2 linked regions of the Luteolibacter yonseiensis genome follow. Each later gene encodes a partner of the first gene's protein in a complex. Links are inferred from orthologs where the notes say so. Each region holds a gene or a part of one and is shown on either strand. Other genes may lie near its edges. The genes, in order: groL and metK.

What was found.
Region 2: the proteins of groL (region 1) and metK are in contact, whole or in part, in a cryo-EM structure (PDB 8P4O), measured with the Escherichia coli proteins. The link is inferred for Luteolibacter yonseiensis from one-to-one orthologs.

Annotation. Positions count from the first base shown.
Region 1 is NZ_JAENIK010000011.1:252,747-260,636, forward strand. What follows is about bases 1-2,923. They hold groL (chaperonin GroEL), read left to right. Parts: upstream 1-604; coding sequence 605-2,242; downstream 2,243-2,923. Other genes in these bases: dnaK (molecular chaperone DnaK), read left to right, coding at 1-123; JIN84_RS10770 (co-chaperone GroES), read left to right, coding at 272-562; JIN84_RS10780 (beta strand repeat-containing protein), read right to left, coding at 2,563-2,923. In the rest of the region: more of JIN84_RS10780, read right to left, coding at 2,924-4,638; JIN84_RS10785 (permease), read left to right, coding at 4,907-5,914; JIN84_RS10790 (TIGR03943 family putative permease subunit), read left to right, coding at 5,911-6,732; JIN84_RS10795 (hypothetical protein), read left to right, coding at 6,729-7,166; recombination mediator RecR, read left to right, coding at 7,163-7,771; JIN84_RS10805 (hypothetical protein), read left to right, coding at 7,837-7,890.
Region 2 is NZ_JAENIK010000012.1:85,204-93,131, forward strand. The notes cover bases 1,865-4,825. They hold metK (methionine adenosyltransferase), read left to right. Parts: upstream 1,865-2,718; coding sequence 2,719-3,933; downstream 3,934-4,825. Other genes in these bases: JIN84_RS16195 (ArsR/SmtB family transcription factor), read right to left, coding at 1,865-2,661; ahcY (adenosylhomocysteinase), read left to right, coding at 4,005-4,825. Outside these bases: JIN84_RS16180 (D-alanyl-D-alanine carboxypeptidase family protein), read right to left, coding at 1-259; JIN84_RS16185 (hypothetical protein), read right to left, coding at 319-681; JIN84_RS16190 (phosphodiester glycosidase family protein), read right to left, coding at 760-1,611; more of JIN84_RS16195, read right to left, coding at 1,741-1,864; more of ahcY, read left to right, coding at 4,826-5,417; leuB (3-isopropylmalate dehydrogenase), read right to left, coding at 5,892-6,995; JIN84_RS16215 (KH domain-containing protein), read left to right, coding at 7,193-7,489; JIN84_RS16220 (DUF805 domain-containing protein), read right to left, coding at 7,569-7,928. UniProt on the Escherichia coli protein: Catalyzes the formation of S-adenosylmethionine (AdoMet) from methionine and ATP.

The sequences.
Region 1 (7,890 bases):
GAAGCCGCCCAACAAGCCGGTGCCGGAGCACAGCAACCCGACGTGGAACCCGCCGCCGAATCCGGCTCGGGCGAGCCGAAGCAAGCGAAGGGTAAGGTTGTCGACGCGGAAGTCGTAGACTGATTTGAAAAGTGGCGGCGGCCGGATAACCGCCGCCACATTCGCGTCCACCCATCGGCATTCCTATCCGGATCATTATCACCCCTTTCCATATCCGCTTAGGCGGTATGGCTTTCTCACAGAAACTAAAACCAAACACATAACAACTATTATGGCCAACATCAAACCACTCGGACAACGTGTCCTCGTAAAGCGCATCGAAGCAGACGCCATCAGCGCGGGCGGCATCGTGCTCCCGGACTCCGCCAAGGAAAAGCCGCAGGAAGCTGAGGTTCTCAGCCTCGGTACCGGCGGCAAGGACGACAAGGGCAACGCCATCGAGTTCACCGTGAAAGTCGGCGACAAGGTTCTCATCTCCAAATACGGCGGCACCGAAGTGAAGGTGGACGGACAAGAAGTCCTCATCCTCAACGAAGCGGATATCCTCGGAATCGTCGGCTGATCTTTTTTCATATAACTCCCAACTTTAAACCATCACTCTACAATGGCCAAACAACTCCAATTCGACGAAGCAGCACGCCAGTCCCTCCTGCGCGGTGTTGAAAAACTCGCCCGCGCCGTCAAGGCGACCCTCGGACCTGCCGGACGCAATGTCATCCTCGACAAGAAATTCGGTTCCCCAACCATCACCAAGGACGGTGTCTCGGTTGCCAAGGAAATCGAGCTCGAGTGTCCATATGAAAACATGGGCGCCCAGCTGATCCGCGAGGTTTCCTCCAAGACCTCCGACATCGCCGGTGACGGCACCACCACCGCGACCGTGCTTGCCGAAGCCATCTACAAGGAAGGCCTCCGCAACGTCACCGCCGGTGCCAACCCGATCTCGCTGCAACGCGGCATCATGAAGGCCACCGAGGCGATCGTCGCCCAGCTCAAGGAACTTTCCAAGACCGTCTCCGACGCGAAGGAAATCGCCCAGGTCGCCTCCATCTCCGCCAACTCGGACAAGGAAATCGGCAACATCATCGCCGAAGCCATGGACAAGGTCGGCAAGGACGGAACCATCACCGTTGAAGAAGCCAAGGGCATCGAAACCACCCTCGACGTCGTCGAAGGCATGCAGTTCGACAAGGGCTATCTCAGCCCATACTTCGTCACCAACCCCGAGTCCATGGAAGCGCACCTCGAGAGCGCCTACATCCTCATCAACGAGAAGAAGATCTCCTCCCTCAAGGACATGCTTCCCCTCCTTGAGAAGGTTGCCAAGACCGGCCGTCCTCTCCTCATCATCGCTGAAGATGTCGAAGGCGAAGCTCTTGCGACCCTCGTGGTGAACAAGCTCCGCGGCATCCTCAACATCGCCGCCGTCAAGGCTCCCGGCTTCGGCGACCGCCGCAAGGCCATGCTCGAAGACCTCGCCATCCTCACCGGTGGCCGCGTGATCACGGAAGACCTCGGCATCAAGCTGGAGTCCGTCGAGCTCAGCGACCTCGGCGAAGCCAAGCGCATCACCATCAGCAAGGAAAACACCGTCATCGTTGAAGGCGGCGGCACTTCCGAAGGCATCACCGGCCGCGTGAACCAGATCCGCCGCCAGATCGAGGACACCACCAGCGACTACGACCGTGAGAAGCTCCAGGAGCGCCTTGCCAAGCTCGCAGGCGGCGTCGCCGTCATCAACGTCGGTGCTGCAACCGAAACCGAGATGAAGGAGAAGAAGGCCCGCGTCGAGGACGCCCTCCACGCGACCCGTGCGGCCGTCGAAGAAGGCATCGTCGCCGGAGGCGGTACCGCCCTCATCCGCGCCCACGCCGCTGTCGGCGACCTGGGCCTGGAAGGTGACGAGAAGACCGGTGCCGGCATCATCGCCCGCGCCGTGGAAGCTCCTCTCCGCCAGCTCGTCGCCAACGCGGGCCGCGAGGCCGCGATGATCGTCGACCAGGTCAAGAAGGGCAAAGGCGGCGAAGGCTACAATGTCGCCACCGACAAGTTCGAAGACCTCATCGCTTCCGGTGTTGTCGATCCTACCAAGGTCACCCGCACCGCGCTCCAGAACGCGGCGTCCATCTCCGGACTCCTCCTCACCACCGAGGCCCTCATCACCGACCTTCCTGCGAAGGAAGCGCCAGGCGGCGGCGGTGGTCACGACCACGGCATGGGCGGAATGGGCGGCATGATGTAAATCGTGGCGGCGGTTTCCAACCGCCGTGCCTATCAATCAAAAGAGCCAGCCAGGGAAACCTGGCTGGCTTTCTTGCTTCAAGATATGCGGGCAGGAGACTGGAGTTTCGGATCTGCTGGTCCGAGGTGAAGCCGATCTGCCAGTCAGGCATCTGAATTCTGTCCAACTCTGGGTCTTGAACCGGCACATTCAACAGATCATCCGGCGGAACGAAAGGAAGAGATGTGAATCTGCAACCGAAGTTGGCGCGGAAGCAGTGCCGCCATGACGGCAACCGCTTTTGGTGGCGCATCGCTATCCAGATGAAATTTCGCCTCCGATCACATCCTCCTCCGACGCAGCAGACCGATGACACCCAGACCTGCCAGCAATGACGTTGAAACCTCAGGCACCACCGTGATGACGCCGGTGGTTTCGAAGTTGGAGAAATCCCAGCTGTAGCCACCAGCCAGCGGCGCGGCGGAGGTGTCGAACGTGTAGCCGCTGTCGGTGAAGCCGGCGAAGTCGGCGATGTCGAACTGGTCGTTCAAGCCGGGCGTGTATCCCCCGAAGTAGGACAAGGCGATGGCACCGGCGGCGTTGATGTTTCCTGATGCGATGAGTTTGTCGAATTGTCCGGCGGTGGTCCCGCCGAGCTGGACCTGCCAGCTCGATGTGCCACCGAGCGTGATGGTTCCTGCGGCGGTGAGGGTTCCGGCATCGGTGGTGCCAGGGGCAATGGAGCCGGCCACCGTGAAATCTCCGGTCACGGTGCCGGTTCCCTTGAGTGTCTGGGAGGAGCCGAGGGTCCAACCTCCGGAAGCGGCGGAAACATTCAGGAAGGCACCGGAGGCCACCTCGATGGTGGTGCTCGCGGCGATGCCTCCCGAGCCGGAAAGGGCGAGTGTGCCGGTTCTGACGACGGTGGCACCGGTGTAGGTATTGGCGGCGGTGAGGGTGAGGGTGTTGGTACCCAGTTTGGTGAATCCATAGGAGCCGCCGCTCTGGCCGATCACGCCGGAAATGGCACCTCCGGCTCCGGCGTCCTGAGTGCCGATCCCGGCATTTCCAGTGAGAGTGACCGTGCCCGCCTGAACAGCTCCGAGTTCGAGCCTCAGGGCTCCGAGCTGTTGTCCGGCGGTTTCGTAATAACCCAAGCCGCCGATGCTGACGTTGTAGTTATAGGTGCCGGCCGCGTTATACATGAGCTGACCGTTGCCTGCCATCGTCACGGTGTTCGTGGCGCTGGCGTTTCCCAAGGGGGAGGAGGCGTTCTGTAAACGCAGGCGGCTGTCGGTCACGGTGATGGCTCCCGAGTAACCACTGTTCGACGTGCCGGTGATGATGTGTTCGTTTCCTCCTCTGGACGCATCCGAATTGTTCGAACGGAATGCGAGGGCGCCGCTGCCTGAGATGGTGTTGGTGTGGGTTTGGGCGATGCTGTTCCAAATCAGGACGGAACCAGTGGTGTTGATCTGCAACGGACCGGATCCGATGGCCTTGCGGCTTGCGGTGCTGTTTCCGAATTGAAGCAAACCATCGCTGACGGTGGTGGTGCCGGTATAACCATTCGCGGCAATCGTCGTTGTGTTCAGAATCGTCAGCGTGCCGGTGCCTGTCTTGGTGAGATTCAGCACCCCGGGCGCGGCACCGCCCCCGTTGCGGATAATGCCATCGAAGGTCGAGGCCGCGTTGTTGTTGACGATCAGGGTTCCCGTGCCGCCGCCCGCACCGTAGCCGGCGGTGCCGGATTCATCATTTTGAATGATGGAAAGCGTGTTGGATGCGGTGCTGTTGATGGAGGACACGGTCTGTGTCGTGCCACGCAGTTGGAGTTTCGCGTCGCGTGCGGCATTGGAGAATGTGAGGTTGGTCCCGCTGGCGAATTGGTTCGACGCCGTGGTGGTAAGGACAACGGCGGCGGTGTTGTTTCCAAGGGTGATGTTCCCGGACAGCGAGTTTCCGGAAGCGTTGGACGCCAACAGCGATCCTTCGGACAGCAGTGTCGTACCGGTGTAGGTGTTGGTTCCCGCGAGACGCAGGATGCCGGCTCCCTTCTTGGTGAGGCCGGCGGCTCCCTGGATCACGGAGGAGATGGTGGTGTCTGTGGAGGCTGCGGTGGAAATTTCCGGTCCGGTGAGGGTCAGCGGCCCGCCCGTCAGACTGTAGCCGGTGTTGTTGAAAGTGATTTTTTCCGCCGTGACGCCACTGGCGACGGAGATCGCGCCGATGCCCGTGGCTCCGAAAATGGCGGAGTCGCCGTTCGTCCATGTGGCCGGGCCCGCCCAGTTGGCGTTCGCGTTGTCCCATGCCAGGTTCGCCACGGCATTGTTCCACGTGTTGTCCGCGGCGTGCGCGCTGGCGATGAGGAAGAGCGAGAGCGGTGCGGATACGATCCAGCTGGATTTGGGTTTCATGACGAGGTTTGGGAGAGGGGATGCGGCATTGCAATGAATCCTGCGTGCCATGATCGACCTTGGAAGCACCCGGCGGACCGGGGCAAAGAGATTCCATTCTCGAATCCTGCCAAAGTGAGAAGCTCCCTGGCCAGGGACTCATCCTCCGACCGATGCCGATGGCCGCATGGAGATGGGAATGTGATACGGCTGACCGGGATCACACGCATCGTCTCACTTTTTCCCCTCCCGGTTGACACAACCGGCCAGGCAGCGTTTGCTGTGCGCGATGTCGCCCGATTCCCAGCAGGACTTCGCCCTCGCTTTCCTGAGCATCCTTTTCGAAGGGGCGCCATTCATTCTGCTCGGCACGCTCATCAGCGGATTCATCGACATCTACCTGCCCGCCGGTGCGATGGACCGGTTCCTGCCGAGAAACAAATTCCTGGCCGTTCTAACCGCCGGGCTTCTGGGGGCGGTTTTCCCGGTGTGTGAATGCGCGGTGGTGCCGGTCATCCGGCGTCTCGTGAAAAAAGGCCTGCCGGTTTCCTGCGCGCTGACCTACATGCTCGCCGCGCCCATCGTGAATCCCATCACCGCGCTGAGCACCTGGAAGGCGTTCCAGGGCCAGGGAGCGGCGATGATGGTGAGCTCACGGCTTCTGCTCGGGTTTCTCATCGCCGTCGGAGTCGGACTCATCGTCTCCAAAATGCCACTGGCATCGGTGCTCAAGGCGAAGCTGGTGGACAGCCTGAAAAAGGACGAATCCGGACAGGGGCATCACGGACATGATCATCATGATCACGGGCACGACCATTCCTGCTGCGGCCATGACCACAGCGGAGACTCCCACCATCATCACCATGAACCCGGCGGGGACACCCGCCTTGTTTCCGCGTTCCGTTCCTCGTTGAAGGACTTCGTGGATGTCGCGGTTTATTTCTCCATCGGCGTCGCCATCACCGCGTTGTTCAACACCGGCATCGCACCCGGCGCGCAGTGGCTGGACGGACTGGCGAAAAATCCTGTCGGAGCGCCTGCCGCGCTGATGGCGCTGGCCTTCATCCTCAGCTTGTGCAGCACGTCGGACGCCTTCATCGCCGCGACACTGGATAAATTCTCATGGGGGGCGAAGCTCGCGTTCCTCACCTTCGGTCCGATGATGGATGTGAAACTGCTGTTCCTTTATCAGACGGTGTTGAAAAAGCGCTTCATCGTCCTTCTGGCGCTCGGTCTCTTCCTCGCCATCGGCGGCATCTCCATCTTCTGGCAAACCCTCATCTTCGCAGCCAAATGAAACCCCGCACGCGGCGCATCCTCTTCTCGCTCGCCGTGCTCGCCTGGAGCGCGACGCTGCTCTATTTCTACAGCAGCGGGCGGATCAACAAGTACCTCGCACCGGACTTCCGGCTCATCTGTTTCGGCGGCGGGCTCGGCCTCGCGGTGCTGGGGCTTTTCAATCTTCTCACCGCCGGGCAAACGGCGGACTGCGGCCACGACCACGGGGACGAGGAGGATCCGCATGATCACGAAGGCGGCGACATGCATCCGCTGACCGCCGTCGCGCTCATGCTCATCCCGCTGGGGCTCTCCGTTGCCTGGACCAAGGACGAATACTCCGCCGCCGCACTCGCCCGGAAGGGGCTCTATGACGCGCCGTCCGCCGTGACATCGCCATTCCTCTCCTCATCCATGCCCGCCCTCACCCGGGAGGACTTGGAAAAGAGCCATCGCAAGACCGCCGAGGGATTCCTCCAATTCTCCCTGATGGAGCTTTTCTTCTCCAGCGGCGACCGCGAGCTGCAAACCCTCATCGACGGGCTCAAGGTGGAAACCGAAGGCCGCTGGATCGAGGAAAAGAACAACAACCCGGACGGTACCCGCAAGCGGCTCTACCGGCTCTTCATCACGTGCTGCGCCGCGGACAGCCGTGCGATCCCCATCGTCCTGGAATTTGGAAAAGCCCCGCCGCAGTTCGGGGAAAACGACTGGGTGAAGGTCGCCGGAACCATGCGTTTCCCGATGGAGGACGGTGTCATCCAGCCGGTGTTACATGTGGAGAACGTCATCGCTGCCGAGCCCCCTTACGAAGAGAGCTTCATGAGAAACAAATGAAAAACCCCCAATCACCACCCGTCGGACATGTGCTCGTCCCCGCGTGCGCCATCGGTTCGCTTTCGATCCTGCTGGTCGTGGGATTGGGCCTGCTGGGAATCCTCGGCAGACTGGATTCCATCATCAGCCGTATCGTCGTGCAGGACAGGTTTCCTTCATTTCCCAAGTCCCTGCCCGAGTGGTGGGTCTGGTTGGTGACGGTGCTGCTGGCCTTTGCGATTTCCTTTTCCATCCTGAGCGTGCCCGCCACCTGGCGGCGCCTGGTGATATGGATCACGGCGCTGGTCCTCATCGCGGGATGGGCTCCGGCGCTGGTTCTCGCGGCGCATGCCCCCGCCGTCGCCGCGCCATTCATCGCGGTGATTTGGTCGGGCGTGTGCGCGGTCGTTTACGCGGGCAGGCACCGCATGCCGGTGGACGGGATTTTGCCATGAAACGCGCGGATTTTCCAGAGCCGGTCAAGGCGCTCGTCGGCGAACTCAAGCGGTTGCCGGGCATCGGCCCGCGCAGTGCCGAACGCATCGCGGTATGGCTTCTGCAAAGTCCGAAGTCCAACAGCGCGGCCCTCGCCGAGGCCCTCACCGTCGCGAAGGAAAGCGTCCTCCCTTGCCCCTCATGTGGATTCTTCGCAACCGAAGCGGGTTGCGATGTCTGTGATGATCCGGCGCGTGACGACCTCATCCTCTGCGTCGTCGAGCAGGCGACCGACGTGCTTCCGCTCGAACGCTCCGGGGCCTTCCGGGGCCGCTACCACTGCCTCGGAGGGAAGCTTTCCCCGTTGGACAGGGTTTCCCCGGAAGACCTGCGGATCCCTCAGCTTGTCCGGCGCATCGAGGCCGCGACCGAGGAAATCGAAGTCATCCTCGCGCTCGGGGCGGACGTGGAAGGGGAGGCGACGGCGAACTACCTCGCGGAACTGCTGCGTGGCAGGAACTGCCGCCTCACCCGCATCGCACAGGGCCTGCCCGCAGGCGGGGGGCTGGAGCATGCGGACGAGCTCACGCTGATGCGGGCCATGCAGGGCAGGCGGAGCGTGTGAGGAACAATCACCGAAGTGTGACGGGTTGTTAGGAATCCATTGCGCTGCGGCAGATATTCAGATAGTTGAGTGATCCAAGCCCGCCGACTGTCGTGAAAAAATCCGCCTATTATCTCATC
Region 2 (7,928 bases), on another replicon or contig:
CGGCACGCGGGGAATCGGCGTTCTTCGCGTAGAGCACGCGACCGCTGGCGACGTCGATGACGATGGCGCTCTCCGCGGCGATGGGCGGAGGCGGGGTTTGCGGGATGGCGGCGACGTGGACGGGCGCGCCTGGCTTTTGTTCCGATGGGAGATTCTGGCCGGCGCGGGAGATGGGAGGTGGAGGATTTCCACCGCAGGAAGAGATCAACGCCGCAGTGAATGCGAGGGCGGCGAGATGGACACAGGACAGGCGTGACATGCGGGGATCATTCTCAGGAAGCCGGGATCTTCAAGCCGGGAATACGGGAATCTCCCGCGTCATTCGTCCTTGGGAGGCAGTAAAATCTCCACCTGATCGTCTCCGGGCGCGGGCTCGGGAAGCTGGGGCTCCACGAAATCCACGGGGCCGTCGAAGAGCCAGAAGCTGTTCTTTTTGGTGTTTTGGAAAGCGATCGCACGGTCGTGTCCCGTAGGCAGTTTCTCGAGATCCTGTTCACGGACTTCCACGACCTTGATGCCCGCCGGGCGGATTTTGTCCGAAAGGGAGGCAATTCCGGTGGTGGTCGCCGTGGTGGTTTTTTTCACCAAGGCTACGGAACCTTCACCAACTTTATTGATCGCCCCACACGAGACGAACCCGAGTGTGACGACAAGCGTGGACACGATGGCGGGGAGCGACATGGGTTTCATACAAGTGTGACGGCATGGAATTTATCACCAATAATGATGCTGTCCAATTCTGGTTTCGTGACGGAACCGTCAGCGCGGCACCAGCACGAGAAAATTCCTGACCGGGCGGTTCCATGGCGAGCGGCGGAGAAGGGGGCCGCCGGAGACGGATTCGGAAATCCACAAGTCCGAAGACCTGCCGCCGTCGAGATTCAGCGCGGAGCGGATGGGCCATCCCGCGGGGGAGCCGCCGGCGAGGGCGCTGCCTAGCTGCGCGAGGGTGCAGGTGGAGCCACGGCCGATCCACCAACCGGTTCCGCCATCCCAGAGGATGAGCATCCGGACGCTTGGCTTCGTGGCTTCCAGTCCGCTGACCGGGCGGTGGTTTTCGATGAGAAGCGGTCCGGCTTGGAGGAGCCCGCTCATGGCGGCGGCACCCGGGCGTCCGAGCGTCTCCCGCCGGGTGATGGCATTGCCGCCACCTGGTGCTTCATACCACACCCCGCTGCCGAGCGACGAGGTGTTCCAGCTTCCTGATATTTTCCCATCCGATACGACGAGACCGAGAGGCGCACCCTCGGGGGTGAAGAATCCGGCGTTCACCGCGGCGATTCCTCCGTTGGCTTTCGCGGCCGAGGAAGAATCCGCGAACCGGGAGGTTGGTCCTCCGGGCTGGTCCACCACGCGGAGGCGGTGGCTGCGGGAGTCGAATGACACTCCCTCAAAGGTAATGCCGGAGATTTCGCGTATGGTGACCCGTGGTGGCGTGACGGGTGAGGCAGGACGTGGGGGCGGCAAAACCGACGGGGGTGGGAGAGAGGCTGCCGCTACCTGAGGTTTTGCAACCGCAGCTCCCGGTGCGGAAGGTTTCACGGCGGGAGGCTTCGCTGGGAAACAGGCGGTGAGGGAGAGGAAAGCCGCCGGCCAGATGAAAAATCGCATGAGGATGAATCGCATGCGGGGTGGGGGATTGCAAGCATGCCTGGAATGGATGGCACCCGCAAGCGCACGAAAAAACAAAGTCGGCAAGATGTGCCCGTTGGCATCAACCGGGCGATCTCCGCTTGAAACTTATGCCGGTCGCGCGCCGATGCCGAGCAGTGTCTGGAATTTCGGCGCGGCGGTCTCCCGGTCCGCAACGATGGTTTCGATGCTGGTGAAGCCGGACTTTTCCAGCATGGCGGCCAGCTCGCTTTCGGCAAATCCCAGCCACCGGTCGGCGTAGAGTTCGCGGGCTTCTTCGAACTGGTGTTGGAGGAGATCCAGCACGATGATGCGTCCACCGGGTTTCAGGATGCGGAATGCCGCGTCCAGCGCACGTTCCGGATGCTCCGCGTGGTGAAGTGCCTGGCTGAGGATCGCAAGATCGAGGCTGTTGTCTTCGATCGGCGGCTCCTCGATGTCGCCGATGCGGTATTCCAGATTCGTGAGACCGTTCCGGATGGCGAGGTCTTGTCCGAATTCCACCATCTTTGGCGAGAGATCCACCGCGATGACCTTCTCCGCACGTTGCGCGAGGAGCTGGGCGAGCGTTCCCTCACCCGCGCCGAGATCGGCGACGACCCGGTAGTTCAGCACCTTGATGAGAGCCTCGGCGAGAGCTTTCCAGGAGCGGCCGGGGACATAGTCCTTGCCGAACCGACCCGCCAGTTCGTCGAAATAGGCGCGCGAGGTGTCCCTGCGTTTCCTGAGAAGATGGCGAAGCGCGGCTTCGTCGGCAGCCACTTCCGGAACCTCCGCGGCGGCAAGGCGGGCCACATCCATGAGGTCCGGATCGGCGGTGCAGGTGTAAATGTTGTTTTTGCCACTGCGTTCGTCGCTCACGAGACCCTCCAGCTTCAACTGGGATAGTTGGGTGGAGATGCGGCTCTGACCCATGCCCAGGACCTCTTGAAGTTCAGCGACTGATAGCGATTCGTTTTCCACCAGCTTCAGGATCCGCAGGCGGGTGGGATCGGACAGCAGCTTCAAGGATTTGAGCATTGACGGCATGGCGGGGCGATTGTATCAACGCATCACGATTTGACGATACGAAAAAATTAAAAGCACATGAGCACCTTCATTTTCTCTTCAGAGTCCGTGGGCGAAGGCCATCCGGACAAAGTCGCCGACACCATCTCGGACGCAATCCTTGACGCCTGCCTCACCCTTGATCCGAAGAGCCGCGTGGCTTGCGAAACTTTCGTGAAAAGCAACGTCGTCGTTGTCGGCGGCGAGATCACGATCCCGTCGCTTCAGGACAAGAAGAAGGGCACCACCAAGCCGCTGGATGAGGTCATCAACATCGGCAAGATCATCCGCGACGCGGTTCGTGGCATCGGCTACACCAACAATGACGACGTCTTCCACGCCGACACGCTTTTCATCAACAACTACCTGACCGCGCAAAGCCCGGACATCGCCCAAGGCGTGGACGCCGCCGCTGCGGAAGGCAAGAAGCACAAGGAGCAGGGTGCCGGTGACCAAGGCATCATGTTCGGCTACGCTTGCGATGAAACTCCGGAGCTCATGCCAGCGCCCATCATGTTCGCGCACCGCCTCGGCCGCGAGCTGACCCGCATCCGCAAGGCCGGCAAGCTCGCCAAGTGGCTGCGTCCGGACGCGAAGTCCCAGGTCTCCGTCGAATATGTGGACGGCAAACCGACCCGCATCGTCAACGTCGTCATCTCCACCCAGCACTCCGCCGATGTGGAGCATGCGGAAATCGAAAAATTCTGCATCGAGCAGGTCATCAAGAAGGTCCTGCCGAAGGAAATGCTCACCAAGGACACCGAGTATCTCATCAACCCGACCGGCAAGTTCGTCGTCGGCGGCCCGCAAGGCGACTCCGGCCTGACCGGACGCAAGATCATCGTCGACACCTATGGTGGCACCGGCCGTCACGGTGGTGGTGCTTTCTCCGGGAAGGACCCTTCCAAGGTCGACCGCTCCGCCGCCTACATGGGCCGCTGGGTTGCGAAGAACGTCGTCGCCGCCGGTCTGGCGTCGCGTTGCGAGGTCCAGTTCGCCTACGCCATCGGTCACCCGCTTCCGGTGAGCGTGCACGTGGACACCTTCGGCACCGGAATCAAGTCCGATGCCGAGATCCTCGCGGGCATCCTCAAGGTCTTCTCCTTCAAGCCTGCGGACATCGTCAAGCAGCTCAACCTGCTCCGTCCGATCTATTCCAAGTCCACCAACTACGGCCACTTCGGCAAAGACGACGCGGATCTCACCTGGGAATCCACCGACAAGGCGGCCGCGCTTAAGAAGGCGGTGGGCTGACAACTCTTCAGAAGCGCGGGATCTGAAAACCGGGTCCCGCGCTTCATTCCATCCAACCAACCACTATTACTATGAGCTTCACAGATTATAAGGTTCGCGACATCGGTCTTGCCGATTTCGGACGTAAGGAAATCGAGATCGCCGAGCATGAAATGCCGGGTCTCATGGCAACCCGTGCCAAGTACGGTCCTGAGAAACCTCTCGAGGGCGTCCGCATCATGGGCTCGCTGCACATGACCATCCAGACGGCGGTGCTCATCGAGACGCTCGTCGCTCTCGGTGCGCAGGTGCGCTGGGTTTCCTGCAACATCTTCTCCACCCAGGACCACGCCGCCGCCGCCATCGCTGCTGCGGAAATCCCGGTCTACGCCTGGAAGGGCGAGACCCTTGAGGAATATTGGTGGTGCACTTGGGAAGCGCTCCAGTTCCCCGGCGGCTTCGGTCCCGAACTGATCGTCGATGATGGTGGCGACGCGACCCTCCTCATCCACAAGGGCTACGAACTCGAGAACGGTTCCGACTGGGTCAACACCCCGTCCGGCAGCCATGAGGAACAGGTCATCAAGGACCTCCTTAAGAAAATCCACGCCGAGCAACCCGGCATCTTCGCGACCATCGTGAAGGACTGGAAAGGTGTTTCCGAAGAAACCACCACCGGTGTCCACCGCCTCTATCAAATGGCGAAGGCGGGCACGCTCCTCGTGCCGGCGATCAACGTCAACGACTCGGTCACCAAATCGAAATTCGACAACCTCTACGGCTGCCGCGAATCGCTGGTGGACGGCATCAAGCGCGCCACCGACGTGATGATCTCCGGCAAGGTCGGCGTCGTCTGCGGATACGGCGATGTCGGCAAGGGCTGCGCCCAGGCCCTCCGCGGCCAGGGTGCCCAGGTCGTCGTCACCGAAGTGGACCCGATCTGCGCGCTGCAAGCCGCGATGGAAGGCTTCCGCGTCCTCACTGTTGAAGACACCCTCGGCTGGGGCGACATCTACGTCACCACGACCGGTAACTTCGACATCATCCGTCTCGAGCACATGGAGAAGATGAAGGACCAGGCCATCGTCTGCAACATCGGCCACTTCGACAACGAGATCCAGATCGACAAGCTCAACAACGCTCCCGGCGTCGTTCAGAAAAACATCAAGCCACAGGTGGACAAATACACCTTCCCGACCGGCAACAGCATCTACATGCTCGCGGAAGGCCGTCTGGTGAACCTCGGCTGCGCCACCGGCCACCCGAGCTTCGTGATGTCCAACAGCTTCACCAACCAGACGCTCGCACAGATCGATCTCTGGAAGAACAAGGACGTTTACAAGGCCGGCCAGGTGACCGTGCTTTCGAAGCACCTCGACGAGGAGGTCGCCCGTCTTCACCTCGCGAAGGTGGGAGCCAAGCTCACGACCCTCACGCAGGCCCAGGCGGACTACATCAGCGTCCCGGTTGAAGGTCCCTACAAGGCGGACCACTACCGCTATTGATCAGCTTGGGGTGGGCGCTTGCGCCTGCTCTTGATTTAAAACAGCCAGTCGGGAAACCGGCTGGCTGTTTTTTGTTGGAAAGTGCGGCGGTGCGGAAAGAGGGAGCCTGACGCAATCAAGGAGGAGCGATCGCCGAATCGCCCTCGCCCATGAGAAGCGAATGCCGGGAGGTAAACCACCTCTCATGGGCTTTCATGGGCATGGCGGACGCGTTCCGCCGCTCCATGGCCATGGGGTCGGTCGACCCGCCAGATCTGGAGCAGCCGAGGAGCGGCGATACGTGATCGCCATTGCCCGTGTGTCGCCAATGAATCGCGTTGGAACTTTTGGCATTGTCACCTCAGGCTGTGGCGGATCGGAGTCCGCCACTCCTTGTGGCTCCATACGAAACAACCCGCTGTTCTCACAGCGGGTTGTCTGTTTTTGATGATATCCCGTCAGGCCCGACGCATCCGGCGGGCCTGTGGAAGATTTTCAGAGCCTCGCCAGGATGGCGTCGCCCATGCCGCTGGTGCCGACTTTCGTCTCGCCCGGCTGGCTGGTGGCGATGTCTCCCGTGCGGAAGCCGTCGGCGATGGTCTTCGCGACCGCCGCCTCGATGGCGTCCGCGGCCTCCACTTCCCCGAGGGAGAAGCGCAGCAGCATGGCGAGCGAGAGGATTTGTGCGATCGGGTTTGCGATTCCCTGGCCGGCGATGTCCGGTGCGGAGCCGCCGGATGGTTCGTAGAGGCCGAAGTAGAGGCCGTCCTCGCGCTGCTTGCCGAGCGAGGCGGATGGCAGCATGCCGAGAGAGCCGGAGATCATCGCCATCTCATCCGAGAGGATGTCGCCGAAGAGGTTTTCCGTCACCAGGACATCGAAGGAGCCGGGGCGCTTGATGAGCTGCATCGCGGCATTGTCGACATACATGTGGGAGAGCTCGACTTCAGGGAACTCCTTGGAAATTTCCACGACCGTTTCACGCCAGAGAACGGAGGAGGCGAGCACGTTCGCCTTGTCCACCGAGAGCAGCTGCTTCTTCCTGCCCATCGCGGCGGTGAACGCCACGCGGGCGATGCGCTGGATCTCGCTCTTCATGTAAACCATCGTGTCGAAGGCGACAGGCTCGCCATTGCGCTCTTCGCGGCCTTTTGGCGTGCCGAAATAGACACCGCCGGTGAGTTCGCGCACGCAGAGGACGTCGAATCCGTCGGCGATGAGCTCCTGTTTCACCGGCGAGGCGTGGGTCAGGGCGGGAAGGCAGACGCCGGGACGGAGGTTGGCGAAAAGGCCGAAGTGCTTGCGCAGCGGCAGCAAGGCGCCGCGCTCCGGCTGGATGTCCGGTGGCAGGGTCTCCCACTTCGGTCCGCCGACGGAGCCGAAGAGGATCGCGTCCGCAGCCTCGCTGGCGGCCACGGTTTCAGGTGGAAGCGGGTGGCCGGTGGCATCGATGGCCGCGCCGCCGACGAGGTGCTCGCTGCGGGCGACGGTGAATCCGAATTTCGCCTCGACGGCTTCAAGAATGCGGACGGACTCGGCCATGACTTCCGGGCCGATGCCGTCTCCGGCGAGGATGGTGATGCGGTGACTGCGTGACATGCGCGGGAAAATGGCGACCGCTTCGCCATGTGGCAAGTATGCAAAATGCCGGGTCGGGATAAAATCGCCCGGCGGGAGGGGAGAAGGGGTAAAAGGGGTTGGTGGCACCCTTTCCAGAGTCTTTTCCACCTACGCATCCGGCTGCCGGCCAACCTTGTCTTGCGGAATCCGCCGGAACGTCCCACTCTTTTCCCATCATGCAGGCAGTGACAGATCGCTTGAAAAATTTCCTCCAATACGTGGCGGTGAATCTTATTGAGGAACCGGCCAAGGCCCAGCTCAAGGTCGCGGAGCTGGGGCCGAAGAAGCTCCGCTTCAAGCTCATTCTCGCCAAGCAGGATGTGGCGTTGCTCATCGGCCGCAATGGTTTCACCGCCTCCGCCATCCGCAGCGTGCTCAAGGCGGCTGCGGAGAGGGAAGGCGTGCAGGTTTCCCTCCAGATCCACTCACACGAGGAGGAGGCGGAAATGCTCGCACGTGACGCGGGGCATTGAGGAATCCGCATTATTTGCCGCAAGCCGCGCCCGTTTTTGCTTATTGCTTGCCCATCACGGTCTCAGGGTGGATCGAGAATCAAGAGGGATCCCGACCATATTTGTTACGGCCTAGAGTCCCTCGAACCCAACCGCATTCAATGAACACCCAGATTGGGCCGATGAATGGAATCAATCCGATCAATGTCCAGTTGCCTGACTTTCCCAAGTCGTGCCAACGTTTGGTCAGCAACGCCAGAATGATCCAGGTGTAAATCGTGAATACCGCGATGTTCAGGGTGATGGCAAAGGTCCCGATCGCCGATCCCGGCTGACGCGGCATGAATGACGTGGTCAGTTCGCTGATGACGAAGGTGGACGCGAACACCCCCAACATCCCAAGCCAGTAAGTCAGGCGGGAAATCCTGCCCGAGAAAGAAAACAAAATTTGTCCCGCGTC